DNA from 3 places in the Streptomyces sp. NPDC002825 genome. Region 1 is predicted to be linked to each of the others. Evidence: riboswitches for the same ligand, from Rfam matches in the RefSeq annotation. Region 1 holds a riboswitch; each other region holds the start of a gene.
The links. A riboswitch is a leader RNA that binds a small molecule or an ion and turns the genes downstream of it on or off. The one in region 1 is predicted to bind cobalamin.

Region 1 (10,314 bases):
CACGTGGTTGTCCTCGGCGGACTCGTCCTCCAGGCCCGCCACCAGCCGTACGGCGTCGTCGAGGAGGCCGATGACGTGCGGGAACGCGTCCCGGAAGAAGCCCGAGATGCGCAGCGTCACATCGATGCGCGGGCGGCCGAGCTCGGCGAGCGGGATCGGCTCCAGGCCGTTCACACGGCGCGAGGCCTCGTCCCACAGCGGGCGGACGCCGAGCAGGGCGAGCGCCTCGGCGACGTCGTCGCCCGCGGTGCGCATCGCGCTCGTACCCCAGAGGGAGAGGCCGACGGAGGTCGGCCACTCGCCGTTGTCGGTGCGGTAGCGCTCCAGGAGCGAGTCCGCGAGCGCCTGGCCGGTCTCCCAGGCGAGCCGGGACGGCACGGCCTTCGGGTCGACCGAGTAGAAGTTCCGGCCGGTCGGCAGGACGTTGACCAGGCCACGGAGCGGGGAGCCGGACGGACCGGCCGGCACGAAGCCGCCGTTGAGCGCGTGCACGGCGTGCGCGAGCTCGTCCGTGGTGGCGGCGAGGCGCGGCACGACCTGGCGGGCGGCGAAGTACAGCACCTCCCGGACGTCGTGGCCGTGGCCGTCGGTGATGCCCGGGATCGCGGCCTCGTCCCAGTCCGCGTCCTCCATCGCCTGGACCAGCGCGCGGGCCGTGGCCTCGACGGCGTCGGCGCTCGTGCGGGTCGCGGCCGACTCGTCCAGGCCCAGCGCCTCGCGCAGGCCCGGCAGCGCCTGCGTACCGCCCCAGATCTGGCGGGCGCGCAGGATGGAGAGGACCAGGTTGACCCGGGCCTCGCCCACCGGGGCGCCGCCGAGGACGTGCAGGCCGTCGCGGATCTGGGCGTCCTTGACCTCGCACAGCCAGCCGTCGACGTGCAGCAGGAAGTCGTCGAAGCCGTCGTCCTCCGGGCGCTCCTCGAGACCGAGGTCGTGGTCGAGCTTCGCGGCCTGGATCAGAGTCCAGATCTGGGCGCGGATGGCCGGGAGCTTCGCCGGGTCCATCGAGCTGATCTGCGCGTACTCGTCGAGGAGCTGCTCCAGGCGCGCGATGTCTCCGTACGAGTCGGCGCGGGCCATCGGCGGCACCAGGTGGTCGACGAGGGTCGCGTGGACGCGCCGCTTGGCCTGGGTGCCCTCGCCCGGGTCGTTGACGAGGAACGGGTAGATCAGCGGCAGGTCGCCGAGGGCCGCGTCGGGGCCGCAGGCGGCGGACAGGCCGGCGTTCTTGCCGGGCAGCCACTCCAGGTTGCCGTGCTTGCCCAGGTGGACCATGGCGTCGGCGCCGAAGCCGCCGTCCTCGGCGCGGGCGGCGATCCAGCGGTAGGCGGCCAGGTAGTGGTGGGACGGCGGGAGATCGGGGTCGTGGTAGATCGCGATCGGGTTCTCGCCGAAGCCGCGCGGCGGCTGGATGAGGACCAGGAGGTTCCCGCGCCGCAGGGCGGCGAGGACGATGTCCCCCTCCGGGTTGCGGGACCGGTCGAGGAACATCTCGCCCGGCGCCGGACCCCAGTGCTCCTCCACCTGCTCGCGGAGCTCGGCGGGCAGCGTCGCGTACCAGCGCTTGTAGTCGGCGGCCGGGATGCGGACCGGGTTCTTCGCGAGCTGCTCCTCGGTCAGCCAGTCCTGGTCGTGGCCGCCGGCCTCGATGAGGGCGTAGATCAGCTCGTCGCCGTCGCCGGAGACCAGACCCGGGAGGTCGGCCTCGGGCCCGAAGTCGTACCCCTCGGCGATCAGCCGGCGCAGCAGGGCGACGGCGGAGGCGGGGGTGTCGAGACCGACGGCGTTGCCGATGCGGGAGTGCTTCGTCGGGTACGCGGAGAGGACGAGCGCCAGCTTCTTCTCGGCGTTCGGGATGTGACGGAGCCGGGCGTGCCGGACGGCGATGCCGGCGACGCGGGCGGCGCGCTCGGCGTCGGCGACGTACGCGGGCAGACCGTCGGCGTCGATCTCCTTGAAGGAGAACGGGACGGTGATGAGCCGGCCGTCGAACTCGGGCACGGCGACCTGGCTGGCGGCGTCGAGCGGGGAGAGGCCCTCGTCGTTCTCCTCCCACGCCGACCGGGAGCCGGTCAGGCACAGGGCCTGGAGGATCGGCACGTCGAGCGCGGCGAGCGCGCCCGCGTCCCAGGCCTCCTCGTCGCCGCCGGCCTGCGCCTCGGCGGGCTTGGTGCCGCCGGCGGCGAGGACGGTGGTGACGATCGCGTCGGCCGTGCGCAGGGTGTCGACGAGCTCCGCCTCGGGGGCGCGCAGGGACGCCACGTACAGCGGGAGCGCCCGGGCGCCGGCGTCCTCGATGGCGCCGCAGAGGGCGTCGACGAAGGCGGTGTTGCCGCTCATGTGGTGGGCGCGGTAGTAGAGCACGGCGACGGTGGGGCCGGTCTCGTTCCGTGCGGTCCGCTCCAGCGGGCCCCAGGTGGGGGCGGCGGCCGGGGCCTCGAAGCCGTGGCCGGTGAGCAGGACGGTGTCGGAGAGGAAACGGGCCAGCTGCTCCAGGTTGGCCGGGCCACCGTGCGCCAGATAGGCGTGCGCCTCGGTGGCGACGCCGACGGGGACGGTGGAGGCCTCCATCAGCTGGGCGTCGGGGGCCTGTTCGCCGCTGAGCACGACGACCGGCTTTCCGGCGGCGAGGACCGTGTCCAGGCCCTCCTGCCAGGAGCGGACGCCGCCGAGGAGCCGGACGACGACCAGGTCGACGCCGTCGAGCAGGTCCGGGAGGTCGGCGAGGGGGAGCCGGGAGGGGTTGGCGAAGCGGTACGCGACCGCTCCCTCGGCCTGGGCGGCATTGGCCGCGCGGGCGCTGAGCAGGTCGGTGTCGGAGTGCGACAGCAGCAGGAGCATGGCGAGCTCAGGCCCTTCCTCGGGGTTGTCCGCGCCCCGGGTGGTCAGTGGACGGCGGGAGTTCCTGACTCACCCGTCCCCTCGCGGGTACGGGCTCACAGTGGCGGGACCGCGCCGGATTCTCACCGGGCTTCCTCCCCGGGGTCCTGGGACCCCATGCCGATCTGCATCCTAGATCGTGGCGTCGACGGGCCCCAGGGAACGGCGGGGTCGACCGGATCACACCCAGTGGCCGGCCGGTTCCCCGTGGGTATGCTCGCCGCCATGCCGCCCACCCCACCTCCGACGCCCGAACCGGGCGAAGTTCGCATACGGGACCGTGGCGACGCCTGCCCCGGGGCGCTGCGCCTGCACCCCGCCGACGACGGACGCCTCGCCCGACTGCGCCTGCCCGCAGGACGCCTGACGGTCCATCAGGCAGAGGTTCTGGCCCGGGCCTCCGAAGCCCTCGGCGACGGGCGGATCAGCATCACCTCGCGCGGCAACGCCGAGCTGCGCGGCCTCGGCGAGGGCTGCGGGGCGGAGCTGGCCGAGCTCCTGGCCGGGGCGGGGCTGCTGCCCTCCCCCACCCACGAACGCGTCCGCAACATCGTGGCCTCGCCGGCCGCCGGCCTCGACGGACTCGGCTACGCGGACGTGCAGTTGTGGGCGCGTGAGCTCGATGCCGCCCTGTGCGCCGAGCCCCGGGCCGCGTCCCTTTCGGGACGGTTCCTGTTCCTCCTCGACGACGGACGCGGGGACGTCGCCGGACTCGGCGGCGATGTGAGCTTGATCGCAGGACCGGACGGGTCCGTCCTGCTGCGGCTCGGCTCGCTGGTCCTGCGGCTCGCCGCCGCCGACGCCGTCCCCGCCGCCCTCACCGCCGCCCTCGCGTTCCTCGACGCCGCCGAGGCCGCCGGGAACGGGGCCTGGCGGCCGCACGAGCTGCCCGACGCGCACGTGCCGGACTGGGCCGGGGCCCTCGCGCGGGCCGGGATCGCGGCGGAGCCCGTACCCGTACCGCAGCTTCCCGTGTCCCCGCCGCCCGCCCCCGGTCCGCTCGGCGACCGGGCCCTGCACGTCCTCGCCCCGCTCGGCCGGCTGACGGCCGCCCAGCTGCGGGCCCTGGCCGACGGGGCCGAGGAGCTGCGGCTGACCCCCTGGCGGGGAGTGGTCGTCGTCGGGGCCCCGGCCGACCGGCTGCCCGGCCTGGAGACGTACGGCCTGGTCACCCGGCCGGACCTGCCCTCGGTCGGGGTCAGCGCCTGCACCGGGCGGCCCGGCTGCGCCAAGTCCCTCGCCGACGTACGCACGGACGCCGGCCTCGTCCACCGCGGGGGCCTGCCCGTCCACTACTCCGGGTGCGAGCGCCGCTGCGGCCACCCGCACGGCACCTGGGTCGACGTCCTCGCCACCGGCGACCACACCTACCTGGTGGACGGCGTCCCCACCCCCCGCACCTCCCTGCCCGAAGCAGTGACCACGGCCCGCAGCCTGCCGACCCACACGAGATGAGCGAGAGCACCAGGATGTTCGACTACGAGAAGGACGGGACGGAGATCTACCGCCGGTCCTTTGCCACCATCCGCGCCGAGGCGGACCTCGCGGGCCTGCCCGCCGACGTCGCCCAGGTGGCGGTCCGGATGATCCACGCCTGCGGCATGACCGACCTCGTGCAGGACATCGCGTATTCGCCGCAGGTCGTCGCGAGCGCCCGCGCCGCCCTCCGCGCCGGCGCCCCCATCCTCTGCGACGCGCAGATGGTCGCCAGCGGTGTCACCCGCAAGCGGCTGCCCGCCGACAACGAGGTGCTCTGCGCCCTCTCCGACCCGGCCGTCCCCGGCCTCGCCGCCGAGCTCGGCACCACCCGCTCGGCCGCCGCCCTCGAACTGTGGCGGGACCGCCTCGAAGGCTCCGTCGTCGCCATCGGCAACGCGCCGACCGCCCTCTTCCACCTCCTGGAGATGATCGCGAAGGGCGCGGGCAAGCCCGCCGCCGTCCTCGGCATCCCGGTCGGCTTCATCGGCGCCGCCGAGTCCAAGGACGCGCTGGCCGAGAACACCCTCGGCCTCGACTACCTGGTCGTACGGGGCCGGCGCGGCGGCAGCGCGATGACGGCCGCCGCGATCAACGCCCTCGCCCACGAAGCGGAGATCCAGGCATGACCACCGGCAAGCTCTACGGCGTGGGCCTCGGCCCCGGCGACCCGAACCTGATGACCGTCGCCGCCGTGAAGGCCATCGCCTCCGCCGACGTGATCGCCTACCACTCGGCGCGCCACGGCCGCTCCATAGCCCGCTCCATCGCCGCCGAGCACATCCGCGAGGACCACATCGAGGAGCGGCTGATGTACCCGCTCACGGTGGAGACCACGGACCACCCGGGCGGCTACCGGGGCGCCCTGAACGACTTCTACGAGGAGGCCTCGGCCCGCCTCGCCGCGCACCTGGACGCCGGGCGCACCGTCGCGGTCCTCGCCGAGGGCGACCCGCTGTTCTACGGCTCGTACCAGCACATGCACAAGCGGCTCGCGGACCGCTACGACACGACCGTCATCCCCGGCGTGACCTCGGTCAGCGCCGCGGCCGCCCGGCTCGGCGAGCCGCTGTGCGAGGCGGAGGAGGTCCTCACGATCATCCCCGGCACCCTGCCGGAGGACGAGCTGACGGCCCGCCTGGCGGGCACGGACTCGGCGGTCGTGATGAAGCTGGGCCGCACCTTCCCGACGGTCAAGCGCGCCCTCGAGCGGGCGGGCCGGCTGGACGACGCGCGGTACGTGGAGCGGGCGTTCATGGCCGGCGAGCGGACGGGCACCCTGTCCGAGATCGACCCCGACTCCGTCCCGTACTTCTCCGTCGCCGTCCTGCCCTCCCGCATCGACCAGGAGCCCCCCGTGCGGGAGGCGGGCGAGGTCACCGTCGTCGGCACCGGCCCGGCCGGGGCGCCCTGGCTCACCCCCGAGTCGCGGGGCGCGCTCGTCAACGCCGACGTCCTCGTCGGCTACACCACCTACCTGGACCGGGTCCCCGTCCTGCGCCCCGGGCAGATCCGGCACGGCTCCGACAACAAGGTCGAGTCCGAACGCGCCGAGTTCGCCCTCGACCTGGCCCGGCGCGGCCGGAAGGTCGCGGTCGTCTCGGGCGGCGACCCGGGCGTCTTCGCCATGGCGACGGCTGTCCTCGAGGTGGCCTGCGAACCGGAGTACGCGGACGTGCCCGTACGGGTCCTCCCGGGGGTGACGGCGGCGAACGCGGCGGCAGCGGCGGCGGGCGCCCCCCTCGGCCACGACTACGCGACGATCTCCCTCTCCGACCGGCTCAAGCCCTGGGACGTCATCGAGTCCCGGCTCCGCGCGGCGGCGGGCGCCGACCTGGTCATCGCCCTCTACAACCCGGGCTCCAGGTCCCGCACCCACCAGGTGGCCGCGGCCCGCGACCTCCTCCTCGAACTCCGCGCCCCGGAGACCCCGGTGGTCGTCGCCCGCGACGTCGGCGGCCCCGAGGAGTCGGTCCGGATCCTGACGCTGAAGACCCTGGACCCCTCGGAGGTCGACATGCGGACCCTGCTCCTGATCGGCTCCTCGCAGACCCGGGCGGTCGAGCGGGGCGACGGGCGCACGATCGCGTGGACACCGCGCCGGTACGGCTGAGATCCGGGGTGGGGGCGAGGACAACCCTGCCCCCACCCGCGCGTCACACGGGCGTTCCCCCGTGCACGCCCGTCAGCGGGTAGCCACCCAGGCGGCGGCCTCCTCGGGGGTCGCCGCCGTCGGGACGCCCTCCGGGACCGGGGGGCGGCGCACCACGACGACCGGGAGGCCCGCCTCGCGGGCCGCCGTCAGTTTCGGGGACGTCGCCGCGCCGCCGCTGTCCTTCGTCACCACCACGTCGATCCGGTGCCGGGCGAGCAGCTCACGCTCGCCGGCCAGGGTGAACGGGCCACGGTCCAGAAGGAGCTCCGTGCGGGCCGGCACCGGGGTGTCCGGGGCGTCCACCGAGCGGACCAGGAACCACTGCGGGCAGTCGGCGAAGGCCGCCAGGCCCATGCGGCCGGTCGTCAGGAACACCCGGTCACCCAGCCCGTCCAGGGCCCCCGCCGCCTCCTCCAGGGACGCGACCGGGTGCCAGTCGTCGCCGTCCACCGGGACCCAGCCGGGGCGGCGCAGGGCCAGCAGGGGAACATGGGCGGTGGCGGCCGCCCCGGCCGCGTTGAAGCTGATCCGCTCGGCGAAGGGATGGGTGGCGTCGATGACCGCGTCCACGGCGTGCTCCCGCAGCCACGCGGCCAGGCCTTCGACACCGCCGAAGCCGCCGATCCTGACCTCCCCGGCCGGCAGCCGCGGGCTCGCCACCCGGCCCGCGAGGGAGCTGGTGACCCGTACGCCGGTCTCGCCGTGCAGCAGTCCGGCGAGGGCGCGGGCCTCGGTGGTCCCGCCGAGAATGAGTACGTGCACAGGAGCCTCTTCGTGAGTACAGGCGGCGGGCGTGAGGCCCAACTCAAGCACACCGGCCTCCGCCCGGGCTGGACGACCGGTGCCTGCGCGACGGCGGCCACCACCGCCGCGTACACCGCGCTGCTCACCGGCGACTTCCCCGACCCGGTGACGATCACCCTGCCGAAGGGCCAGACCCCGTCCTTCGCGCTGACCGCCGAGTCCCTGACGGGCGGCTCCGCCATGGCCGCCGTCGTCAAGGACGCGGGCGACGACCCGGACGTCACGCACGGGGCCGTGATCCGCTCGACGGTGCGGCTCCTGCCGGCCGGCTCCGGCGTCGTCTTCCGCGCCGGCGACGGCGTCGGCACCGTCACCCTCCCCGGTCTGCCCCTGGAGGTCGGCGAGCCGGCGATCAACCCCGTGCCGAGGCAGCTCATGCGCGAGCACGTCGCCGCCGTCGCCGCCGCGCACGACGCCCCCGGCGACGTCGAGATCACGATCTCCGTCGACAACGGCGCCGAGATCGCCCGCTCCACCTGGAACCCCCGCATCGGCATCCTCGGCGGCCTGTCGATCCTCGGCACGACCGGCGTCGTCGTCCCCTACTCCTGCTCCGCCTGGATCGACTCCATTCGCCGGGGCGTCGACGTGGCCCGCGCGGGCGGCCTCACCCACGTCGCCGGCTGCACCGGCTCCACGTCGGAGCGCACGGTCACCGGGATCTACGACCTCCCCGAGATCGCCCTCCTCGACATGGGCGACTTCGCGGGCGCCGTCCTCAAGTACATCCGCCGCCATCCCGTCGACCGGCTCACGATCTGCGGCGGCTTCGCCAAGCTCTCCAAGCTGGCCGCCGGGCACCTGGACCTCCACTCGGCCCGCTCCCAGGTCGACAAGGCCTTCCTCGCGGACCTGGCCCGCACGGGCGGCGCGTCGGAGTCCCTGGCCGGCGAGATCGCCGAGGCCAACACGGGCCTCGCCGCCCTCCGCCTCTGTGAGGCGGCAGCCGTCCCCCTGGGCGACCTGGTCGCCGCCCGCGCCCGCGACGAGTCCCTGGCCGTCCTGCGCGGCGCGCCGGTCGCGGTGGACGTGATCTGCATCGACCGCGCGGGGACGGTGGTGGGACGGTCGTCGGTGGCGGGGCCGGCGGGCGCGGCTGGACCGGCGGGCGCGTAACCCCCGCCAGGGCCTTAGTCCCCGCAGTCCCCGCGCCGGCCGCACCCGCCCCCACGAGCCCGCCCCCGCCGGAGCGGGCCGAGCCCCGTCAGGCCTCCGTCGGGTAGCCGATCTCCGCGATGTCCTCGGCCAGGTCCGCGAGCTCCACCTCCGGGTTGAGGGTCGCCACCAGCTCCGGCGTCAGCGGGCGCAGGGCCAGGACGTGGCGTACGGCCTCCAGGTCGACCGGGGTCTCGTAGTAGTCCGACGCCCATTCGGCGTACGCCTCCGCCGAGCGGTCCACGAGCAGGTGGAGGAGGCGGCCCGAGCCGTCCGGGTCCTCGCGGTCGTCGCCCGCGTCGGGGTACTCGACCGTGCCCGTGTGCCAGGCCGTGTCCGTCGGCTCGCGCCACATGCAGGCCGTGGTCACGTGCACCCCGTCCTCGTCCGTGAACGCGGGCTCCGTCAGGTACTCGGCGAACGCCTCCGGCACCCCGTCGAGCACCCCCGGCCAGGTCTGCCCGTCCGCGAGCTCCCCGAACGGGCTCAGCGGCGACTCGTGGGCGAAGACGCGGGCGAACGCCCCCGCCGGCGAGAGGACGATCGTGTACTCGTCTCCCTGACCGTCCTTCATGGACGCCAGCTGCTCGCGCTCCGACCAGTGCGCGTCGAAGGAGTAGTACCGGCTCTCCCACTCCGGGCTCAGGACGGCGTCCAGCATCGCGAGACCCCGGGAGTGGTCGCGCAGTTCCTCGATGCCCGGCAGCGCCCGGGCCACGTCGTAAACGGTCACGTGGGCCATTCAAGCCCCTGGCACCGACATGCGGGCCCCCGGCCCCGAACCTAGGCTTGCGAGGGCAGCGTCCCCGAGCGAGAGGGAGTCCCATGGCCAAGCGCGGCAACAAGAAGCGGGCCCGCAAGAAGAAGAAGGCGAACCACGGCAAGCGGCCCAACGCCTGAGCCCCACGGCGACCGCACGGCGGCCGGACCCCACACAGGGGTCCGGCCGCCGGCGTGTCAGCAGGTGTGGCGGTCCCTCGCCGGGTCGTACAGGTGGCTGTCGCGGAACTCCGAGGCCGCGAGCGTGCGGCCGACGATGATCACCGCCGTCTTCGTGATGCCCGCCGCCTTCACCTGCTCCGCGATGTCGTCGAGGGTGCCGCGCAGGATCACCTCGTCCGGCCGGCTCGCCATCGCGACCACGGCCACCGGGCAGTCGGCGCCGTAGTGGGGGACCAGCTCGGAGACGATCCGGTCGACGTAGCGGGCGCCCAGGTGGAGGACGAGCAGGGCGCCGCTGCGCCCGAGGGTCGCGAGGTCCTCGCCCTCCGGCATCGGGGTGGCCTGCTGGGCGATGCGGGTGAGGATGACCGTCTGGCCGACCGTCGGGACCGTCAGCTCCCGCTTCAGCGCCGCCGCGGCCGCCGCGAACGCGGGGACGCCCGGCACGACCTCGTACGGGATCCCGGCCGCGTCGAGCCGCCGCATCTGCTCGGCGACCGCGCTGAACACCGACGGGTCGCCGGAGTGCAGCCGGGCCACGTCCTGGCCGGCCTCGTGGGCGGCGGTGATCTCCGCGACGATCTGGTCCAGGTCCAGCCGGGCCGTGTCGACGAGCCTGGCGTCCGGCGGGCACTCCGCGAGCAGCTCGGTGGGGACGAGCGAGCCGGCGTAGAGGCAGACCCCGCACTTCGCGAGGGTCCGCGCGCCGCGCACGGTGATGAGGTCGGCCGCGCCGGGGCCCGCTCCGATGAAGTAGACGGTCATGAGTCGGTACAACCCTTCGTTACGGACCATTGCGTGACGGGCATGGCCTGGCGCCAGCCGGTGAAGCCGCCCACGGGCACGGCGGTGGAGACGGCGAGCCGGACGAGTTCGCCGCCGTGGCGGCCGTACCACTGGGC
Region 2 (10,314 bases), on a different contig from region 1:
GCGCATCGACTCGGTGTTCATGCCCGGCAGGCCGTCGCCGCACAGGTCGCGGCCGAACTGCAGCTCCGCCTCGACGGCTTCCTTGATCATGTCGGTGATCTGTCGGCCGAGCTCGTCGTCGAAGAGCTCCGGCTCTTCCTCGCGGACGGTGTCGACGAACGCGAAAGCGGCGTCCATGTGGCAGCTCTCGTCGCGGAACACCCAGTTGGTGCCCGTCGCCAGGCCGTGCAGCAGACCGCGCGACCGGAACCAGTAGACGTACGCGAAGGCGCCGTAGAAGAACAGGCCCTCGATGCACGCCGCGAAGCAGATCAGGTTCAGCAGGAATCGGCGGCGGTCGGCGGCCGTTTCCAGCTTCTCGATCTTCTCGACCGAGTCCATCCACTTGAAGCAGAACTGCGCCTTCTCGCGGATGGAGGGGATGTTCTCGACCGCTGCGAAGGCCGCCGCGCGGTCGTCCGGGTCGGGAAGGTAGGTGTCCAGGAGCGTCAGGTAGAACTGGACGTGGACGGCCTCCTCGAAGAGCTGGCGCGAGAGGTACAGGCGCGCTTCCGGGGAGTTGATGTGCTTGTAGAGCGTCAGCACCAGGTTGTTCGCCACGATCGAGTCGCCCGTCGCGAAGAACGCGACCAGACGGCCGATCATGTGCTGCTCGCCGGGGGTGAGCTTGGCGAGGTCGGCGACGTCCGAGTGGAGGTCGACCTCCTCCACGGTCCAGGTGTTCTTGATCGCGTCCCGGTAGCGCTCGTAGAAGTCCGGGTAGCGCATGGGGCGGAGCGTGAGCTCGAAGCCCGGGTCCAGGAGGTTCTTCTTCTCGGTACTCATTACTGGCAGGCCTCGCAGGACTCGGGGTTCTCAAGGGAGCAGGCGATCGCGTCCGCGTCGGGGGTCGCCTGCTGGACGGGGATCGGCGCGGCGGCCTGGGCGGCGCGGGCGATCCGGGTCGCCGGGCGGGAGCGCAGGTAGTACGTCGTCTTCAGGCCCTGCTTCCAGGCGTACGCGTACATCGACGACAGCTTGCCGATGGTCGGCGTCTCCATGAAGAGGTTCAGGGACTGGCTCTGGTCGAGGAAGGGGGTGCGGGCGGCCGCCATGTCGATGAGGCCGCGCTGCGGGATCTCCCAGGCCGTGCGGTACAGCTCGCGGACCTCGGCCGGGACCCAGGTGAAGCCGGCCACCGAGCCGTTGGAGTCGCGCAGCGCCTCGCGGGTCTGCGCGTCCCACACGCCGAGCTTCTTCAGCTCGTCGACGAGGTACGAGTTGACCTGGAGGAACTCGCCGGACAGCGTCTCGCGCTTGAACAGGTTGGAGACCTGCGGCTCGATGCACTCGTAGACGCCGGCGATCGAGGCGATCGTCGCGGTCGGGGCGATGGCGAGGAGGAGGCTGTTGCGCATGCCGGTCGACGCGATGCGGGCGCGCAGCGCGGCCCAGCGCTCCGGCCAGTTCAGCTCGACGTCGTAGTGGTCCGGGTGCAGCACGCCGCGGGCGGTGCGGGTCTTGTCCCAGGCGGGGAGCGGGCCGCTGCGCTCGGCGAGGTCCGCGGACGCCTCGTAAGCCGCCAGCATGATCCGCTCGGCGATACGGGTGGACAGGGCGCGCGCCTCGGCCGAGTCGAACGGCAGCTTCAGCTGGAAGAAGACGTCCTGGAGGCCCATGGCGCCCAGGCCGACCGGACGCCACTTGGCGTTGGAGCGGCCCGCCTGCTCGGTCGGGTAGAAGTTGATGTCGACGACCCGGTCGAGGAAGGTGACGGCCGTGCGGACGGTCTCGTCCAGACGCTCCCAGTCGATGTCGCCGCCGGTCACGAAGGCGCCCAGGTTGACCGAGCCGAGGTTGCAGACGGCCGTCTCGCCGTCGTTGGTGACCTCGATGATCTCGGTGCACAGGTTGGAGGAGTGGACGACCGTGCCCGGCTCGGCCGTCTGGTTGGCCGTGCGGTTCGAGGCGTCCTTGAACGTCATCCAGCCGTTGCCGGTCTGCGCGAGGGTGCGCATCATCCGGCCGTACAGGTCGCGGGCCGGCATGGTCTTGCGGGCCAGGCCGGCCGCCTCGGCCTTGCGGTAGGCGGCGTCGAACTCCTCGCCGTACAGGTCGACGAGCTCGGGCACGTCCGCCGGGGAGAACAGCGACCACTCGGCGTCGGCGTTGACCCGGCGCATGAACTCGTCCGGGATCCAGTGCGCCAGGTTCAGGTTGTGCGTACGGCGCTGGTCCTCGCCCGTGTTGTCGCGGAGCTCCAGGAACTCCTCGATGTCCGCGTGCCAGGTCTCCAGGTAGACGGCGGCGGCGCCCTTGCGGCGGCCGCCCTGGTTCACGGCGGCGACGGAGGCGTCGAGGGTCTTCAGGAACGGCACGATGCCGTTGGAGTGCCCGTTGGTGCCGCGGATCAGCGAACCGCGGGCGCGGATGCGGGAGTACGAGAGGCCGATGCCGCCCGCGTGCTTCGAGAGGCGCGCGACCTGGTGGTAGCGGTCGTAGATGGAGTCCAGCTCGTCCTGCGGGGAGTCCAGGAGGTAGCAGGAGGACATCTGCGGGTGGCGGGTGCCGGAGTTGAAGAGCGTGGGGGAGGACGGCAGGTAGTCCAGGCGGCTCATCAGGCCGTACAGCGCGCTCACTTCGTCCAGGGCGCGGGCCGACTCGTCCCCGGCGAGGCCGCAGGCGACGCGCAGCATGAAGTGCTGCGGGGTCTCGATGACCTTGCGGGTGATCGGGTGGCGCAGCAGGTAGCGCGAGTAGAGGGTGCGCAGACCGAAGTAGCCGAAGCGGTCGTCGCCGGCCGGGTCGATCGTGGCGTCGAGCCGGTCCGCGTGGAGCGCGACGAACTCGGCGGTGCGGTCGGCGATGAGGCCCTCGCGGTGACCGACGGCGACGGAGGCCGAGAAGTTCACGGCGCCCTGGCCGGCCGCCTCGTCGGCGATGGTGATGGTGAGGAGCCGGGCGGCGAGCCGGGAGTACGCGGGGTCCTCGGCGATCAGGCCGGCGGCCGCCTCGGTGGCCAGCTCGCGCAGCTCCGCCTCGTCCGACGTGGCGCTGCGGCCGCGGAGGGCGGCGGCGGCGACCTTGCCGGGGTCGGTGTCCGGGAGGTCGGCGGTGAGATCGGTCAGGGTCCGCAGGAGTACGGTCCCGGGGCCGTCGGTCTCGATCGCTGCGGCCGGATCGGCGGGCGCGATGGTCACGTGGGGGCTCTCCCTCGCTCGGCTCGGGGCCTCGGGCGGGAAGGCGGGCAGGCGGGCACCCGTGGGCGTGGGCGCGCCGCGTCCACCGGCCCACTCCGCGAGGCCCGGACGTCTGTGACACCCGGAACGGACGGACCGGGCGCGCTGTCGGCAGGTCTTCGGACTCACCGCGTACGAATCCGTACGAAGCACACCGTTGCGGGACAGTTCCGGATTCGCGCCGGATTCCCCTGCGTCGACAGCGAGGATGAGCATACATGTGGGGGGCGCCGCTCGTGGCACCCCCCACATGTTGTGTCGGTCCCGGGGCTACAGCTCCAGGGCGTAGGTCCACAGCGAGTGGTCGGGGATCGGTTCCCAGTCCCGCTCGGGGGTGCGGACGAAGCCGAGCCGCTCGTAGATCCGGTGCGCCGAGACCATCAGATCGGCCGTGGAGAGCACGAGGCGCGCGCAGTCGGGGAGGGCCCGGGCGCGGTCCACGCAGGCGCGTACGAGGGCTTCTCCGACGCCCCTGCCGCGGGCCGCGGGCGCGACCACGAGCATCCGGAACTCGGCCTCGCCGGGGACGGCGATGTCCGCCCAGGTGGTGCCGCCCTCCGCGAAGGTCACGCCGCCGACGATCGCGCCTTCGGTGTCGACGGCGACGAGCACCTCGCTCTCGCGCGCCCGCCGTGCCGTGTCGCGGAGCACCGCCAGGTAGAAGTCGTCCTCGCCGTGCAGCAGCAGCCCGTCGTTCAGATAGGTGAGGCCGGTGAGGTCGCCGAGCTCCTCGTACTCCTCGGGCCGTACTGCCCTGATCGTGATGTCCATGCCCGCAAGTCTGCCTCGCGGGGGCAGGCGAAGGGCCCTGGATTTCCTCGCGGAGATCCAGGGCCCGTTCACGGACGGTGATGTCAGTGCGCCGCGGTGCCGACCTTCGGGAGCTCGGTGACGCCGGGGTCGCCCGCGTCGGCCGTGTAGTCCTCCGGGGAGGTCTCGTCGACGCCCTCGGGGGCCTTGACGGCCTTGAGGACGAAGGTCAGGACGACCGTGACGAGGACGTTGAGCACGAAGGCGGTGAGGCCGATGTAGCCGATCTCGCCGATGCCCGGGATCTCGGCGGCCGAGCCGCCGAAGTGCTTCTGGGTCGGGCTGGCGACGCCGTACGCGGCGGCCGTGCCGTAGATCATGCCGACGGCCCAGCCGGCGAGCAGCGCCCAGCGGTGGAACCAGCGGGTGAACAGGCCGCCGACGAGCGCCGGGAAGGTCTGCAGGATCCAGATGCCGCCGAGGAGCTGGAAGTTGATGGCGACGGTCTTGTCCATGGTGAGGACGAAGACGAGGGCGCCGACCTTCACCAGGAGCGAGACCAGCTTGGAGACCTTGGTCTCCTGGGCCGGGGTGGCGTCCTTCTTGATGAAGTCCTTGTAGATGTTGCGGGTGAAGAGGTTGGCCGCGGCGATCGACATGATCGCGGCCGGGACGAGCGCGCCGATGCCGATCGCGGCGAACGCGACTCCGGCGAACCAGTCCGGGAACATGGTCTCGAAGAGCTGCGGGATGGCGAGCTGGCCGTTCTTGACCTTGATGCCGGCGGCGATCGCCATGAAGCCGAGCAGCGCGAGCAGGCCCAGCATCAGCGAGTACAGCGGCAGGATCGTGGTGTTGCGGCGGATGACGTTCCGGCTGCGGGACGACAGGGTCGCCGTGATGGAGTGCGGGTACATGAAGAGCGCGAGGGCCGAGCCGAGCGCGAGCGTCGCGTACGTCCACTGGCCGGCCTCGCCGGGGACGAGCGCGCCCTTCGGCTTGCCGGTGGCCGGGTTGACCGTCGCGTACGCCTCACCGGCCTTGGCGAAGATCTCGTCGAAGCCGCCCAGCTTGATCGGGATGTAGATGATCGCCACCGCGATGACGATGTAGATCAGGGTGTCCTTGACGAAGGCGATGAGCGCGGGGGCGCGCAGGCCGGACGAGTAGGTGTACGCGGCGAGGACGCCGAAGGCGATGAGCAGCGGCAGGTCCTTGACGAACCAGTTGGTGTTCTCGCCGCCGCCGACGCCCATCACGTCCAGGACGGCCTGGATGCCGACGAGCTGGAGCGCGATGTACGGCATGGTGGCGAGGATGCCGGTGACCGCCACCGCGAGCGACAGGCCCTTGGAGCCGAAGCGGCCGCGCACGAAGTCGGAGGTGGTGACGTAGCCGTGCTTGTGCGAGACCGACCAGAGGCGCGGCAGGAAGGTGAAGATCAGCGGGTACACCAGGATCGTGTACGGGACGGCGAAGAAGCCGGCCGCGCCCGCCGCGTAGATGGCCGCGGGGACGGCGACGAAGGTGTACGCCGTGTAGAGGTCGCCGCCGAGCAGGAACCAGGTCACCCAGGTGCCGAACGATCTGCCGCCCAGGCCCCATTCGTCGAGGCTGTGCTCGTTCTCGGCCTTGCGCCAGCGCGCGGCCAGGAAGCCCATGACCGTGACGGCCAGGAAGAAGAAGACGAAGACGCCGAGCGCCACGCCGTTCACGCCGTCCTTCATCGTGCGTCACCTCCCTTGCGGGCGCGCTGGTCCCGCTGCCACAGCTTGTACGCGATCATGGTGAGAGCCGTGGAGATCAGCACCCAGAGCATCTGGTACCAGTAGAAGAACGGGATGCCGGCGAAGAGCGGTTCGACCTTCGCGTAGGAGCTCACCCAGAGCATCGCCACGAACGGGGCGAACAGGCAGAGCGCGATCACCACCCGCACGGGAGTGATGGTCGGTTGTTTCCCTTGTGTCACATCTGACGCTTCCGACATGGCAATTCCGTCCCCTCACTGATCACCTCGGTAATGCTGGGGAAATCTAGGGGACGGCTCCGTCGCTGGGAACCCCTGTCCGCATAACGGAAGCGACTCGTCAGAGCCGACTCTTCAGAGCCAGCCCTCCTTCGCCGCCCGTACGCCCGCCTCGAAACGGCTGCGGGCGCCGAGCCGGTTCATCAGCTCCGAGCTCATCCGGCGGACCGTCCGCAGCGAGACCCCGAGCCGCCGGGCCGCGATGTCGTCCGTGCAGCCGATGCCGAGGAGCATCAGCAACTCCCTCTCCTGGGGCGAGAGGTCGTGGGCGTCGCGGCGCGGGGCCTCGCCGAAGGGGGTGCCCGCGTCCCACAGCCGGTCGAAGAGCACCACGAGGGCGTGGACCAGGCCGGGGCTGCGCACTTCGAGGGCGCCCGCGCGCCCGTCCTCCGGGTCGACGGGGACGAGCGCGGCCTCGCGGTCGACGATCACCATGAGCATCGGGACGACGGGCACGGTCCGGGCCTCGCCGCCGAGGTCGCAGTACCAGCGCACGTAGTCGACGGTGGGCGGGTCGTTGCGGAAGCTCTCCTGGTAGATGGAGCGGATCCGCACCCCGCGTTCCAGGGCGAGTTGGTCGAGCGGCTGGCTCGCGTCCATGGTGTCGGGGAGCTGGGCGCCGCCGGGCAGCAGCGAGAGGCACTCGGTGCGGGCGTTGGCGGCGAGGTCCTCCAGGCGTTCGCGGACGTTGTCGAGTCCGGTGATGCGGTCCACGAGGTCGTGCCGGACGCCCGGTTCGGGGCAGTCCGCGTACGAGGCGAGGATGCCGGCCACCGCCCTGCCGGCCTGCTCGACCTGGCGCTTGCGCTTGCTCAGTTCGGCCTCGGCGCGGGAGAGCAGGAACGAGAAGCCGACGTCCGGGCTGAAGGGTTCGACCTCGCCCGAGGAGTCGTCCATGAGGACGAGCTTGAGGTCCGCGAGGCAGGCGAGCGCCTCGCGGACCTCCGGCTCGGGCCGGCCCAGGTGGGCCGCCATGTCCGTCACGTCGTACTCGGGCCGCTCCAGGAGCAGGCGGTAGACGGCCTCCGTCGACTCCTTTATGCCGAGCGCCTCCAGCATCAGGTATCTCCCCCTCGTCACCTTCCGTGGCGCGACCGGTCGAACTCGTGATCGCGGTCGACGATGGTAAAGGGGAGAAGGCGTCTAGGTCTAGACCAATCACGGTGAACTCCCGGGTGCGGCCCGGGCGGTACGGCGGCCAGGGCGTCCAGCAGCGCCGCCGCCGCGAACCCCGTGACCAGCAGGGCCAGTTCGACCTGCGGACCGATCCCCACCGCGAGCACCGCGAGCGCGCCCGCGCCCGCCGCCACCGGCCCGGCCCACGGCGGCCCGCCCGCCGCCGTGGCCGCCGACCGCTCCAGGGACACGCAGAACGCGAAGGCGCCCACCACCAGCGGCACCCAGCCCGTCACCGCCCCTGTCCCCGCCGGGCCCCACGGCCCCGGCACGCCCCACTGCCACAGCACCACGAGCGCCCCCGCCGACCCGCCCGCCGCGAGCAGCCCGCCCAGCACCGCCCGCGCCGCGGGCCCCGGCCGCAGCCGCCGGGCGAGCACCCCGAACGCCGCCAGGGCCGCCGCGGGGACCGCGTACGGCAGCAGCCCGTACACCCCGTCCACCAGGTCGCGGTCCACCACACCCGAACCGCCCACCTCGGCCTCCGTGGCCGCGAGCGCCGACCGCAGCGCCGTCACCGTCCGGGCCCCGGCCCCCGTCATCGGCTCCGCCTCCGGGACGACCACCACCAGGGCGGACCCCGAGCGGCGCCAACCGGCCGGCGCCGCCGCGAGCAGCACCCCCGGGACCCGCGCCGCCCGCGCGGCCACCTCCGCCGCGTCCGCGCCCTCCGGCACGAGGACCTCCAGCGGGTTCAGCACCCCCGACGGCACCCCGGCCGCCGTCAGCCGGTCCAGACCGTCGCGGGCCGGACCGTCAGCCACCAGGGCCCGGGCCTCCGGATTGCCGACCCGCAGCTGCGCGGCGGCGCCGGTGAGGAGGGCGAGGAGGACGAGGCCGAGGGCGGGGAGCCCCCGGACGGTCCGCACGCGCCTCGGGATCACCGCCGGCCGTACCACCGACCGCAGCACCGGCCCCAGCGTCACGGCCACCGCCGTGCCCACCGCGCAGACCGCGAGCCCCGCCACCCCGATCGACCGCAGGAACGCCGCCGGGCACAGCGCCAGGACCGCGCAGGCCGCCGCGCCCGCCGCCCCGCCCGTGACCGCCGACCGGGCGCCGGCCGGCCCCGGCGGCTGCGCCCAGCGGTGCACCGCGACCACGAGCGCCGTCACCGGCACCAGGTACACCACGACGAAGCCGATCTCGGTGACCCCGGCCACCGCCTCCACCAGGACGAGCGCCCCCACCGAGGTCACGGCCGCCAGGAGCAGCGGCGCGAGCACCCCGAGCGGCGAGCGGAACGCCAGGACGAGCACGAGCAGCAGCCCCAGCGCGCAGGCCGCCTTCGCCGCGAGGGCCACCGGGCCCGGCCCCGCGAGCGCGCTGTCGTGCTGGAGCGGCAGCACCCCCGTCACCTCGACCCGAGCCCCGGGCAGAGCCGACCGCAGCCCCGCGCGGAGCGAGACCGCCGCCTCCTCGACGGCCGTCAGGCCCGCCAGATCCGGCTTCCCCGCGGCCGGGTACACCAGGGCGTACTCGGTCCGGCCGTCCGCGCCGAGGAAGCCCTCGTCGCCGGTCGCCGCGTACGAGACGGTCCGCGCGCCCGGACCCGCCGACCGTTCGAGCGCGTCCGCGAGCAGCGCGGCGGACGCCCGGTCCCGTACCTCCCAGGTCACGACCGCCACCAGCGGGGCGACCGCCGCCCCGTTTCCGTACCGCTCCTGGATCGCCTGGTTCGCCCGGTGGCCCGGCCCGCCGGAGGCCGTGAACGACTGGTCGAGGCGCCCCAGGCCGAGCACCGCCGCCACCCCGCCGAGCAGCAGCACGAGCAGCCACACCGCCCCGACCGCCACCCGGTGGCGCAGCACCACGGCCCGTACGCGCTCAGTCCACATCGTCGAGCCGCTTCCTGAGCTCCTCGTCCAGACGCAGCCCCACCGCGCCGAGCGCCTCGTCCAGCTGCCCCGGCGAACTCGCCCCGATCACCGGCAGGACGGGCAGCTCACCGCCCAGCGCCCAGGCCAGGACCACCTGGTTCGCGGTCACCCCGAGCTCCGCCGCCACCTCGGCCAGCACCTTCAGACGCCGCTCCGAACCCGCGTGCCGGTACTGGGCCGGGATCTCCTTGCTGGGATCCGTGTACGCCCCGGTCAGCTGGGTCGTGTACGCCGTGAACGTCAGCTCCGGCCGCGTCCCCAGATAGTCGAGCAGCTCCTCCGAGGCGTGCGGGTTCACCCCGAACTCCGCACCGGGACGCGGCCGGAGGTAGGTGTACCGCTGCTGCACGGCCGCGTAGTCCGGCACGTCGGCGGCGACCGCGGCGCCCCGCGACTCCTCGATCCGCCAGGCCGCGAAGTTCGAGCAGCCCGCCCGGCCGATCTTCCCCACGTCCACGAGCTCGCCGAAGGCGCCCATCGTCTCCGCGACCGGCGTCTTCCGGTCGTCGATGTGCGCGTAGTACAGGTCGATCCGGTCCGTGCCCAGGTTCCGCAGGCTCTCCTCCACCTGGCGGCGGATCACCGGCGCCGACAGGCCCTCCGCGCACTCCGGCCAGGCCGAGCCCGGCGGGTCCGGAAGCGCGCCGACCTTGGTGGCGAGCACCATCTCGTCCCGGACGCCCCGGCTGCGCAGCCAGCGGCCGATGAGCAGCTCCGACTCGGCGCCGGTCGCGCCCGGCTCCCAGAAGGCGTAGGTGTTCGCGGTGTCGATGAAGGTGCCGCCGGCCTCGTGGAAGCGGTCCAGGACGGCGAAGGCCGCGGACTCGTCGATCCGGGTGCCGAACGGCAGCGTGCCCAGGCACAGGGTGGAGACGCGGGGGCCCTCGGGGCCGCCCAGGTTCGTGAACTCCATGGCGTGTTCTCTCTTTCTCAGACGGAGACGGTCAGTTCCTGGACCCGGTGGTCCGAGAGGCCCTCCGCGTCGCGGAAGCGGTACGAGCCGACCCGGGCGCCGCCCCCGGTGAACGCCCAGTCGATCCGCCAGAGCCGCAGCCGCGCGCGGGCGTTCCAGCTGGCCGGCAGGACCGAACGGCAGGCGCCGATCGCGTCGCGCAGGGTGCGGGGCATCCGGCGGATGTCGCCGATGGCGGCGCTCGTGTTGAAGTCCCCGGTCACCAGGACCGGGTGCGGGTTGGACCGCAGGTCGGCGACGAGCGCCGCGTACTCCCGGTCGCGGGCCGCCGCCCGGCGCCGCATGTCCCGG
Region 3 (10,314 bases), on a different contig from region 1:
GCGCTCGTAGCCCCGCTCGGCGAAGACGGCCGCGGCCGACTGCAGGATCGCCTGCCGGGTCTTGATTGCACGCGCTTGCTGCGCCAAGGCGCCTCCCGCTGTATCGCTGTCTGTGCTCGTGGTGTGACGTGAAGCATTGAAAAGAAAACCGCGCTGTACGTATTCTAGGCCGGGCGGATTCGCCGCCCAGGGGCGCGGGGATGCCAGGGGGATCCATGGATCAGAACCTTCGAGGAGCGACCACATGCGTCCCCGGGGAGTTCGTTCACCGAGCGGATCCCGCGGACATCATCCCCACGGGCTGGACCCGGTTGACGGAGAACCGGTTCTCCGTCTCCGCGCGCTGGCCTGCCGCACATTCCTTCTTCTCTCCGGTTGCAGGGGACCGTCACGACCCCGTACTGGTGGCCGAGACGATACGCCAGACCACCATGCTCGTCGCTCATGCCGAATTCGGGGTACCCGTCGAGGATCAGTTCGTCATGTGGGGCATCCGCTACACCGCCGACGCCGAGGCGCTCGCGGTCAGCGACCTCTCCTCGGACGTCACCGTCGACGTCATCTGCTCCGATCTCGACACCCGCCGCGGCAGTCTTCGGAACATCCGCGCGACCATGGTGCTCACCCGCGACGGCCGGCACCTCGCCACCGGCGGCGCCCTCGCCCGCTGCACCTCCGCCCTCGCCTACCGCAGGATCCGGGGCGAGCGGATGGACGCGCTCCACCGGCCCGTCCCGCTGATCCCGGGTGTCGCTCCCGAGCTCGTCGGCCGCGTGCACGGCAAGGACGTGGTCCTCGCCCCGGGCACCCGCCCCCGCCAGTGGCGGCTGCGGATCAACACCGCCCACCCCACCCTCTTCCGGCGCCCGAACGACCACGTCCCCGGCATGGTGCTGCTCGAAGCAGCCCGGCAGGCGGCGACGGCGACCCTCGGCAGCGGGGCGTACCTGCCGACCGACCTGGACATCTCCTTCTCGCGGTACGCCGAACTCGACAGCCCCTGCTGGATCGAGACCGAGATCCTGCCCGGCCACGACCCCGAGGCGGCCACCGTCAGGGTCACCGGCGTGCAGGACGGAGAGCCCGTCTTCCTCAGCACGCTCACTTCCCCGTCCCGGGACCTGGCGGTGGCCGGAGCCGGCCTCGGCACCCGCCTGACGGGCTGAAGCCGACCGGAACGGAACCATGGGCCCACGCATTCTCATCACCGGCGCGACCGGATTCATCGGCGGCCGGGTGGCGGCGACGGCCGCGGCCGCGAACGAGCCGGCGCACGTACGGCTGCTCGCCCGCCGCCCGCTCGACCCGCCGCCGGGCGCGAGCGTCGAGCTCGCCCCGGGCGACCTCCGCGACCCCGACTCGCTGCGCCGCGCCTGCGAGGGGGTCGACGTACTGATCCACTGCGCGTCGGCGATCGGCGCGGACGAGGACACGGCCCACGCGGTCAACGACCGGGGCACCCGCGCCCTCGTCGACGCGGCCGTACGCGCCGGGGTCACCAGGATCGTCTCCCTGAGCACCGCCTCCGTCCACGGCCGCGGGCCCTTCCGGGCGGCCGCCCCCGGCACCCTGCCGCTCGCCCCGGGCTCGGCGACCAGCCGCACCCGGGCGGCGGGGGAGCGGTACGTCCTGGACGCGGGCGGCACCGTCCTGCGGCCCCACCTCGTGTACGGCACGGGCGACCGGCAGCTGATGCCGGGCGTCGTCCGGCTGCTCGCCGCCCTGCCGGGCCCGCTCGACGGGGGCTCCTCGCTGCACTCCCTGATCGACGTGGACAGCCTGGCCCGGGCACTGTTCGGCGCGGCGCTCTCCCCGCGGACGGAGCCCGGCGCCTTCTACGTCAACCACCCGGAGCCGGTTCCGGCGGCGGAACTGCTCGCGGCCGGCGAGGCCCTCGTCGCCGGGCGGTCCGGGACCCGGGGGCCCGCGGTGGACCTCGCCGAGGCCCGCGTCCTGCTCGCGGACGTCCCCTTCGGCCTGCACCACCTGGCGATGCTCGCCGACGACCACTGGTTCGAGGACGACCGGCCCTGGCGGGACTGGGGCTGCGACCCGGGGCCGGGCTTCGCCGCGACGATCGCCGGCCACATGCCCTGGTACCGGGGCCTCCTCGTCCCCTCCTCCTGACGCACCCCCGCGGCCTCAGCCGACGGGCGCGTGCGCGGTGGCGAGCGCGCCCGTGCCCGCCGGATCGAGTCCGGCGAGCGAGTCGGGGCCCGCGAGCATCGGCAGCAGGGTGCGCCACAGACCCGTGACGGTCTTCGGGGACAGCCATTCGCCGTTGTCCCGCCACAGCGCCTCAAGTCCGATCGTGGCCGCCACGATCGTGCGGGCGAGGTCCTGCTGCCGCCCGAGACCGGGGGCGAGCAGGCCCTCGTCGGCCGCTTCCGCGAGCCGCTGCTGGACGCAGCTCTGCCACTCCTGGCGCAGATTGAGCTCCGTACGGGCGTCGTCGGAGCAGCTCAGCCGGAAGCCGGCGCGGACGACGATGTCGTCGCGGAGCAGCCGGGCCAGGGCGTGCGAGGTGTCGGCGAGGTTCTGCAGGGCGTTCGACCGCTGTCCGTACACGATCCGGGCCGTCCTGCGCAGGGCGGTGCAGGCCGCGCCCTCGACGGCGTCGGCGACGGCCGCCTTGTTCTCGAAGTGGAAGTGGAGCGCCCCGGGGCTCACGCCCGCTCCCGAGCTGATGGCGGACAACGTGGCCAGGGCGTAGCCGTGCCGGTCGAATTCCCTGGCCGCCGACTTGATCAGCGCGTCGCGGGTCCGTGTGGCCCGCTCTTGTTTGGTCACCAATGGCTCCAGTAGCACCATGCGCCGGCGGCAGCGGGCCTGCGCCCCGTCGCGCCGCGCCCCGACGACTGTAAACCGACTGCTTGGTATTGTACGAGCCGTCGGTAGCCCGTCGTGGCGTTTCGCCCTGTAAGGGGCGAGTGGGGCGGGGCCCTGACAGACCGGTGCGGCGGTTCCGGCCGCGCGCGGCGACGTGGCGAGGCCTCAGCCGGTCCCGCCCCCGTACCGGGCGAGCAGGCGGGCGCGGCGGGACGGCTGGAGGTTGGCGCGGGTCACGTCCCCGTCGTAGTGGGCGAGGACCCGGTGGTCCATGACGCGGCGCCAGAGCGGCGGGACGTACGCGAGGACGATCATTCCCGCGTACCCCGTCGGCATCTCGGGCGCCTCGTCGAAGTGGCGCAGCGACTGGTAGCGCCGGGTGGGGTACGCGTGGTGGTCGCTGTGCCGCTGGAGGTGGTAGAGGAAGACGTTCGAGGCGACGTTGTCGCTGTTCCAGCTGTGGCGCGGGGCGCAGCGCTCGTAGCGCCCGCTCGCGGTGAGCTCCCGCTTGAGCCCGTAGTGCTCGGTGTAGTTGATGACCTCGAGCAGGCAGAAGCCGAAGACGGCCTGGCCCGCGAGGTACGGCAGGACCCCGGGCCCGAAGGCGAGCGCGAGCCCCGCGAAGAGGAGGAACGACAGCGCCCAGGAGCTGAGGACCGTGTTGCGCGGGCTCCACACGGACCGGCCGCGGCGGGCGAGCCGGCGCTTCTCCAGGCGCCAGGCAGAGGTGAGGCTGCCGAGGACGGTCCGGGGCAGGAAGCGCCAGAAGCTCTCGCCGAGCCGGGCGCTCGCCGGGTCATCCGGTGTGGCGACGCGGATGTGGTGGCCGTGGTTGTGCTCGACGTAGAAGTGGCCGTACCAGGTCTGGGCGAGCGCGATCCGGGACAGCCGGCGCTCCAGGGCCTCCGTCTTGTGCCCCAGCTCGTGGGCGGTGTTGATCGCGATGCCGGCGACCCCACCGAGGGTGAAGGTGAGCCCGATCCGGTCCACGAGGGCGAGGTCGCCCCGGGTGATCAGCCAGCAGCCCAGGACGAGCCCCGTGTACTGCAGGGGGAGGTAGAGGTAGGTGCACCAGCGGTAGTAGCGGTCCTGCTCCAGGTGGGCGAGCGCGCTGTCCGGCGGGTTGCCGGAGTCCTTGCCGATCACGTGGTCGACGACCGGGAAGATCACGTACAGGACGAGGATCCCGGTCCACCAGAAGACGCGGAGCCCGGTGGCGGCGACCAGACCCCAGGAGAGGAAGGGGAAGGCCGGGATGAGCAGGCCGAGCGGCCAGAGCCGGCGCTTGGGGTCGCGCCAGGCGGCGGGGGCTTCGGGGGAGTCGCTGTGCAGGGCCAAGACCGGCTCCTCGGAGAGGTGGACACTTCACATGCGTTCTGTCCATTTGATAGACGGGTCGCCGTGAAGGTGTCAATGCGCTGGACAGGCCCCGGTGCGCAGAGCCGGCGGGGATCCGGTGGATAAAGTGGGGGCACGATGACACGTTTCCGCGAGAGTGTTCGGTCCCTCCTGCGTGAGCAGGTGCTCGACGCCGCCTACCGGCTGGTCGCCGCCGACGGCTGGGGCGGCCTCCGCATGGCCGGCATCGCGCGGGCCGCCGGGATCAGCCGCCAGACGCTCTACAACGAGTTCGGCTCGAAGGAGGCCGTCGGCAACGCCCTGGTCCAGCGCGAGGTGGAGGGCTTCCTCCTCGGCATCCAGCGCGAACTCGACGCTCACCGGGGCGAGTTGGAGGCGGCAGCGGCGGCGGGTGTCGGGTACACGCTCCAGCAGGCCGTGGACAACCCCCTCATCAAGAGCGTCCTGCTCGCCGCGCGCGGCGGCGAGGACGATCTCCTCGCCTATCTCACCACGCGCCCGGAGCCGGTCTTCGGCACGGCGATGGCGATGCTCGACGCGTACGCGACCGAGGCCTGGCCCGACGTCGACGAGGAGTCCCGCGGCCTCGCCGTCGAGACGATCGTGCGGCTCACCGTGAGCCACATCGTCCAGCCGGTGGCCGCGCCGGAGGAGTCGGCGCGGCGCATCGCCAGGATCACGGCACGGATCGCGTACCCGCGCCGCGCCTGACCCGTCGGGGATTGCGCGGGGGCCGGTGCCCCGGGCGGGGCTTCCCCGGGGCCGGTGGACGACGGCGAGGCCCGCTGACGGACACGGGGGATCTCCGGCAGCGGGCCTCTGTTGAATATTGTACGAGATCATCTCGGTTGGTTTCGCCCGGTCGGCGGCGGTGGCGAAGGGCGGGCCCGCGGGGTACATCTCCCCTGAGGCGCGGACACGGCCCGCCCGGGGCCGGACACCCTCGACCGCGCCTCCCGTGCCGACGAGGAGGCCGCCGTGGAAGGCAGAAGCAAAGGGTTCGTGCAGTCCTTCAACCGTCGCGGCGGGTACGGCTTCGTCGTCCCCGTGGGCTCCGAGGAGCAGGTGTACTTCAGCGCCGAGGACATCGAGAGCGAGGGGCGGACGGTCTCCGAGGGGCAGCAGGTCTCCTTCGTCCTGGTCCTCGGCGACGGCCGCTTCGAGGCGAAGGAACTGCGCGTCTGACATCCACGGGCGTCCCGGGTGCGACGGCCGGCCGGTGGTACTGTGCCGAGGCCAGTCGCACCTTTGTACGCACCTGAACGGGTACGTCCACGGGTCAGGGAATCCGGTGCGAGACCGGAACTGACGCGCAGCGGTGAGGGCGACGGGCGGAGCATCGGCCACTGGGCGGCACGACGAGCCCGGGAAGGCGCTCCGTCCGGCTGACCCCGAGTCCGAAGACCTGCTGGCGGCCCCGGCGGCACGCGCCCGTCCGGGGAGCACCGTACGACAGGCTCCGCGTATGAGCCGTGGACGCAGAGGAAGTCCCCCGTGCCGCTCGCACACCCCGTCCGCTCCGCCGTGCCCGCCCTGGCCGGCGTCCTGCTCCTCACCGCGACGGTGACCGGCTGCGGCGGCGGACCCGCCGCACCGCACGGGAAGGGAGCCGCCCCGGAGCGCGGCTACCCCGTCACCTTCGACGACAACTGCGGACGGCAGGTCCGTGTCGACCGCGCCCCGCGCCGGGCCGTCGCCCTCGACCAGGGCGCGGCGGAGATCATGCTCTCCCTCGGCCTCGCCGACCGCATGGTGGGCACCGCGACCTGGACGGACCCGGTGCTCAAGGGCCTGGAGAAGGAGAACGCGAAGGTCCCGCGCCTCGCCGACCGCTACCCCTCCTTCGAGAAGGTCCTGGACGCCGAACCCGACTTCGCGGCCGCCTCGTTCGCGTACACCCTCGGCAAGGGCGGGGTCGCGCCGCGCGAACGCTTCGAGCAGCTCGGCGTCCCCACGTACCTCTCGCCCACCGACTGCGTCGGCAAGGACAACAGCGGCGACGGCGACGGCGTCCGCACCCGGCCCCTCACCATGGAGACGGTCTACGGCGAGATCCGCGACCTGGCCCGGGTGTTCGGGGTCCCCGAGCGCGGCGAGAAGCTCGTCGCCGGGCTCGAGGGCCGGGTCGCGAAGGCCACGGCGGCGGCCGACTTCACCGACGCCACCGTCCTCTACTGGTACTCCGACGCCAAGGCGCCCTACATGGCGGGCTGTTGCGGGGCGCCCGGGATCGTCACCAACGCGCTCGGCGCGAAGAACGTCTTCGACGACACCCGCGAGGAGTGGCCCCAGGTCAACTGGGAGACCGTCGCGGACCGCGACCCCGACGTCCTCGTGATCGGCGACCTGACCCGCCGCGCGCAGTCCGCCGAGAGCGCGGCCAAGAAGATCGAGTTCCTGGAGTCCGACCCCGTCACCCGGAACATGACGGCCGTGAAGCACAAGCGGTACGTCCTGCTCAGCGGCCAGGCGATGAACCCCACCCTGCGCACGGTCGAGGGCATCGAGAAGGTGGCGGCCGCCCTCCGCTCGTACGGTCTCGCGAAGTGAGCACCGCACAGCGGCCCTTCACGTCCGCGACGGCGTTCCTGTGGGCGGCGGCCGGGCTCGCGCTGCTCTGCCTGTCCGTCGCCGTGGCCGTCACCATCGGCCCTGCCGACATCGGCGTCGGCGAGGCCGGCTCCGTGATCGCCGCCCACCTCGGCGGCGCCGCCTCCGGCCTCTCGCCGATCCGCGACGGGATCGTCTGGGACCTGCGGCTGCCCCGTACCCTCCTCGCCGCCGTCTGCGGTGCCGGACTCTCCGTCTGCGGGGCGGTGATGCAGTCGCTCCTGCGCAACCCGCTCGCCGATCCCTTCGTCCTCGGCGTCTCCTCCGGGGCCTCGACGGGCGCGGTCGCGGTCGTCGTCCTCGGCATCGGCGGCGGGATCCTCTCCGTCACCGGCGGGGCGTTCCTGGGGGCGGTGGTCTCCTTCGCGCTCGTCCTGCTGCTCAGCCACACCCTCGGCGGCTCCACGGACCGGGTGGTCCTCGCGGGCGTCGCCGCGATGCAGCTCTTCTCCGCGCTCACCTCCTTCGTCGTGATGACCGCCGCCGACGCCGAGACCACCCGCGGCGTGCTGTTCTGGCTGCTCGGCTCGCTCGCCGGGGCCGGCTGGAGCGACGTGTGGATGTGCCTCGCCGTCCTCGCGGCGGCCCTGCTGATCTGCGGCGGGTACGCGAGGACCCTGGACGCCTTCGCCTTCGGCGAGGAGGCCGCCGCCTCGCTCGGCGTCGCCGTCGCGCGGACCCGGCTCGTCCTGCTCTGCGTCACCGCCCTCCTGACGGCCGCCCTGGTCTCCGCCGCCGGCGCGATCGGCTTCGTCGGGCTCGTCCTGCCGCACGCCGCCCGCGCGCTCGCCGGCCCCGGGCACGCCCGCCTGCTGCCGGTCACCGCGCTGGCCGGGGCGGTGTTCCTCGTCTGGGCCGACACGCTCGCCCGTACGGTCCTCGACCCGCAGGAGGTGCCGGTGGGCGTGGTGACCTCGCTGATCGGCGTACCGGCCTTCGTCCTCGTCCTGTACCGCACCAGGAGCAGCCGATGACCACGACAGCCTCCGCCGACCCGGGGCTCCGCGCCGACCGGGTCTCGCGCACGGCCGGCGACACCCTCGTCCTCGACGGGGTCAGCGTCTCCCTCGCCCCCGGCACCGTCACCGGGCTGCTCGGGCCGAACGGCTCCGGCAAGTCCACCCTGCTGCGGCTCCTCGCCGGCGTCCTCGCCCCCGACTCCGGGCTCGTCACCCTCGACGGCGAGCCGCTCGGCGGGCTCGGCCGCCGCACGGTCGCGCGGCGCCTCGCCACCGTCGAGCAGCAGGCCGACACACAGACCGACCTGACCGTCGCCGACGTCGTACGCCTCGGCCGCATCCCGCACCGCAGGGCCTGGACCCCGCCCTCGGCCGCCGACGAGACCGCCGTCCGCACCGCCCTCGAACGGACAGGACTCACCGAACGCGCCCGCCAGCCCTGGCGCACCCTCTCCGGCGGCGAACGCCAGCGCGTCCAGATCGCCCGTGCCCTCGCCCAGGAACCGCGCGAGCTCCTCCTCGACGAGCCCACCAACCACCTCGACATCCAGCACCAGCTCGACCTCCTCGCCCTCGTCGCCGGACTCCGGCTCACCGCCGTCGTCGCCCTGCACGACCTCAACCTCGCGGCGATGCACTGCGACCGGCTCGTGGTCCTCGCCCGGGGCCGGGTGGTGGCGAGCGGCCCGCCCGAGGAGGTCCTCACGGAGGAGCTCATCGCCGAGGTGTACGGGGTCCGCAGCGCCGTGACCCGGCCCGGACCCGAGGGGCGCCCCCACATCCGCTTCCTGGGTACGGTGGCCCCATGCCCGAGCCCGTAGACCCCGCAGCCGCCGCCTCCCGCCCGCACGAGCGGACTCCAGGAGCGCGTGAACTCGCGGCGGCGGCCGAGGTGTTCGGCCTGCTCTCCGACCCCACCCGGCTCCACCTGGTGTGGCTGCTCACCCGCGGCGAGGCCGACGTCACCGCCCTCACCGAGGCGTGCGGGGCCGCGCGCCCCGCCGTCAGCCAGCACCTCGCCAAGCTGCGCCTCGGTGGGCTCGTCACGAGCCGCAAGGACGGCCGCCGGGTCGTGTACGCGATGCCGGACGGGCATCTGAAGCGCCTGGTCGTCGAGGCGATCAGCCGGGCGGACCACCAGGTGACGGGGGAGCCCTGGCACGACTGACGTGAACATGTGCGCACGCGTGCACGTATCGGTTACGGTGGAGGCGTCAGCCGTCCGCCGTCGCCGACCGGGGCCGCCCCCATGCTGTCCGTCCTGCGCAACCGCACCTACCGGCGCCTGTTCGCCGCGCAGGTCGTCGCCCTCGCGGGCACCGGCCTGGCGACCGTGGCGCTGAGCCTGCTCGCGTACGACCTGGCCGGGGCGGACGCCACCGCCGTGCTCGGCACCGCCCTCGCCCTCAAGATGGCCGCGTACGTGACGATCGCCCCGCTCGCCGGAGCCCTCGCCGACCGCGTGTCCCGGCGCACGCTGCTCGTCTCGATGGACCTGGCGCGGGCCACGGTCGTGCTCGCCCTGCCGTTCGTCACGCAGGTGTGGCAGGTGTACGTCCTGATCCTGCTGCTCCAGGCCGCCTCCGCCGCCTTCACCCCGGCCTTCCAGGCGACGATCCCGCAGGTGCTCCCGGAGGAGCGCGCCTACACGGACGCCCTGTCGCTCTCCCGGCTCGCCTACGACCTGGAGAGCCTGGTCAGCCCCGTCCTGGCCGCCGCGCTGCTCACGGTCCTCCCGTACTCCTGGCTCTTCACGGGCACGGCCGCCGGCTTCCTGGCCTCGGCTCTGCTCGTCCGAACGACCACCCTGCCCGCACCTCGGGACCCCGAAGCGAGCGGTCCGCGCCGGCTCCGCGCGTCTCGGTCCGAAGCGAGCGGTCCGCGCCGGCTCCGCGCGTCTCGGTCCGAAGCGGGTGGTCCGCGCCGGCTCCGCGCGTCTCGGTCCGAAGCGGGTGGTCCGCGCCGGCTCCGCGCGTCTCGGTCCGAAGCGGGTGGTCCCCGCCGGCTCCGCGCGTCTCGGTCCGAAGTGGGCGGTCCGCGCCGGCTCCGCGCGTCTCGGTCCGAAGCGGGTGGTCCCCGCCGGCTCTACGCCAAGGTCGCCTTCGGCATCCGGTTGTTGCTCGCCACGCCGAGGCTGCGGGCCCTCCTCGCCCTCGATCTCGCGGTCTCCGCCGCCGGGGCCGTGGTGCTCGTCGACACCGTGCTCCTGGTCCGTGACACCCTCGGCCGCCCCGCCGGGGACGTCCCGCTCGCGCTCGGCGCCTACGGGGCGGGCTCCATGGCCGTGGCGCTGCTGCTGCCGCGCCTCCTGCGCCGGGCCGACGACCGCGTCGTCATGGTCCGGGCGGCCTTCGTCCTGCCCGGCGCCCTCGTGCTCCTCGCCCTCGGGCTGACCGCCGCTCCCGGCGCCTGGTCCTGGCCCGCGCTGCTCGCCGTCTGGCTGGTCCTCGGCGCCGCCGGATCGGCCGTCCTCACCCCGGGCGGCCGGGTGGTGCGCCGCTCCGCCGCCGGGGACGACCTGCCGGCCGCCTTCGCGGCCCGGTTCTCCCTCTCGCAC

Region 2: it holds a riboswitch for cobalamin, as region 1 does, so the genes downstream of both, ABT041_RS15165 (ribonucleoside-diphosphate reductase subunit alpha) here and cobN (cobaltochelatase subunit CobN) in region 1, are expected to answer to the same signal.
Region 3: it holds a riboswitch for cobalamin, as region 1 does, so the genes downstream of both, ABT041_RS29710 (ABC transporter substrate-binding protein) here and cobN (cobaltochelatase subunit CobN) in region 1, are expected to answer to the same signal.

Annotation. Positions count from the first base shown of each region.
Region 1 covers NZ_JBEOVH010000001.1:191,000-201,313, reverse strand. Annotated here, with positions in the region: gene cobN (cobaltochelatase subunit CobN) at 1-2,841, opposite strand, end outside; cobalamin riboswitch at 2,878-3,020, opposite strand; gene ABT041_RS00915 (ferredoxin-like domain-containing protein) at 3,094-4,335, shown strand; gene ABT041_RS00910 (precorrin-8X methylmutase) at 4,332-4,985, shown strand; gene cobJ (precorrin-3B C(17)-methyltransferase) at 4,982-6,469, shown strand; gene ABT041_RS00900 (cobalt-precorrin-6A reductase) at 6,542-7,273, opposite strand; gene ABT041_RS00895 (cobalt-precorrin-5B (C(1))-methyltransferase) at 7,286-8,431, shown strand; gene ABT041_RS00890 (hypothetical protein) at 8,520-9,212, opposite strand; gene ABT041_RS38970 (50S ribosomal protein bL37) at 9,296-9,370, shown strand; gene cobM (precorrin-4 C(11)-methyltransferase) at 9,428-10,177, opposite strand; gene cbiE (precorrin-6y C5,15-methyltransferase (decarboxylating) subunit CbiE) at 10,174-10,314, opposite strand, start outside.
Region 2 covers NZ_JBEOVH010000009.1:209,104-219,417, reverse strand. Annotated here, with positions in the region: gene ABT041_RS15170 (ribonucleotide-diphosphate reductase subunit beta) at 1-825, opposite strand, end outside; gene ABT041_RS15165 (ribonucleoside-diphosphate reductase subunit alpha) at 825-3,179, opposite strand; cobalamin riboswitch at 3,312-3,434, opposite strand; gene ABT041_RS15160 (GNAT family N-acetyltransferase) at 3,489-3,989, opposite strand; gene mctP (monocarboxylate uptake permease MctP) at 4,073-5,695, opposite strand; gene ABT041_RS15150 (DUF3311 domain-containing protein) at 5,692-5,955, opposite strand; gene ABT041_RS15145 (LuxR C-terminal-related transcriptional regulator) at 6,070-7,053, opposite strand; gene ABT041_RS15140 (MMPL family transporter) at 7,071-9,008, opposite strand; gene ABT041_RS15135 (aldo/keto reductase) at 8,998-9,963, opposite strand; gene ABT041_RS15130 (endonuclease/exonuclease/phosphatase family protein) at 9,981-10,314, opposite strand, start outside.
Region 3 covers NZ_JBEOVH010000029.1:839-11,152, forward strand. Annotated here, with positions in the region: gene ABT041_RS29675 (ScbR family autoregulator-binding transcription factor) at 1-87, opposite strand, end outside; gene ABT041_RS29680 (ScbA/BarX family gamma-butyrolactone biosynthesis protein) at 216-1,166, shown strand; gene ABT041_RS29685 (NAD-dependent epimerase/dehydratase family protein) at 1,186-2,127, shown strand; gene ABT041_RS29690 (ScbR family autoregulator-binding transcription factor) at 2,143-2,790, opposite strand; gene ABT041_RS29695 (alkane 1-monooxygenase) at 2,995-4,167, opposite strand; gene ABT041_RS29700 (TetR/AcrR family transcriptional regulator) at 4,306-4,899, shown strand; gene ABT041_RS29705 (cold-shock protein) at 5,167-5,373, shown strand; cobalamin riboswitch at 5,424-5,601, shown strand; gene ABT041_RS29710 (ABC transporter substrate-binding protein) at 5,683-6,738, shown strand; gene ABT041_RS29715 (FecCD family ABC transporter permease) at 6,735-7,772, shown strand; gene ABT041_RS29720 (ABC transporter ATP-binding protein) at 7,769-8,578, shown strand; gene ABT041_RS29725 (ArsR/SmtB family transcription factor) at 8,563-8,925, shown strand; gene ABT041_RS29730 (MFS transporter) at 9,007-10,314, shown strand, end outside.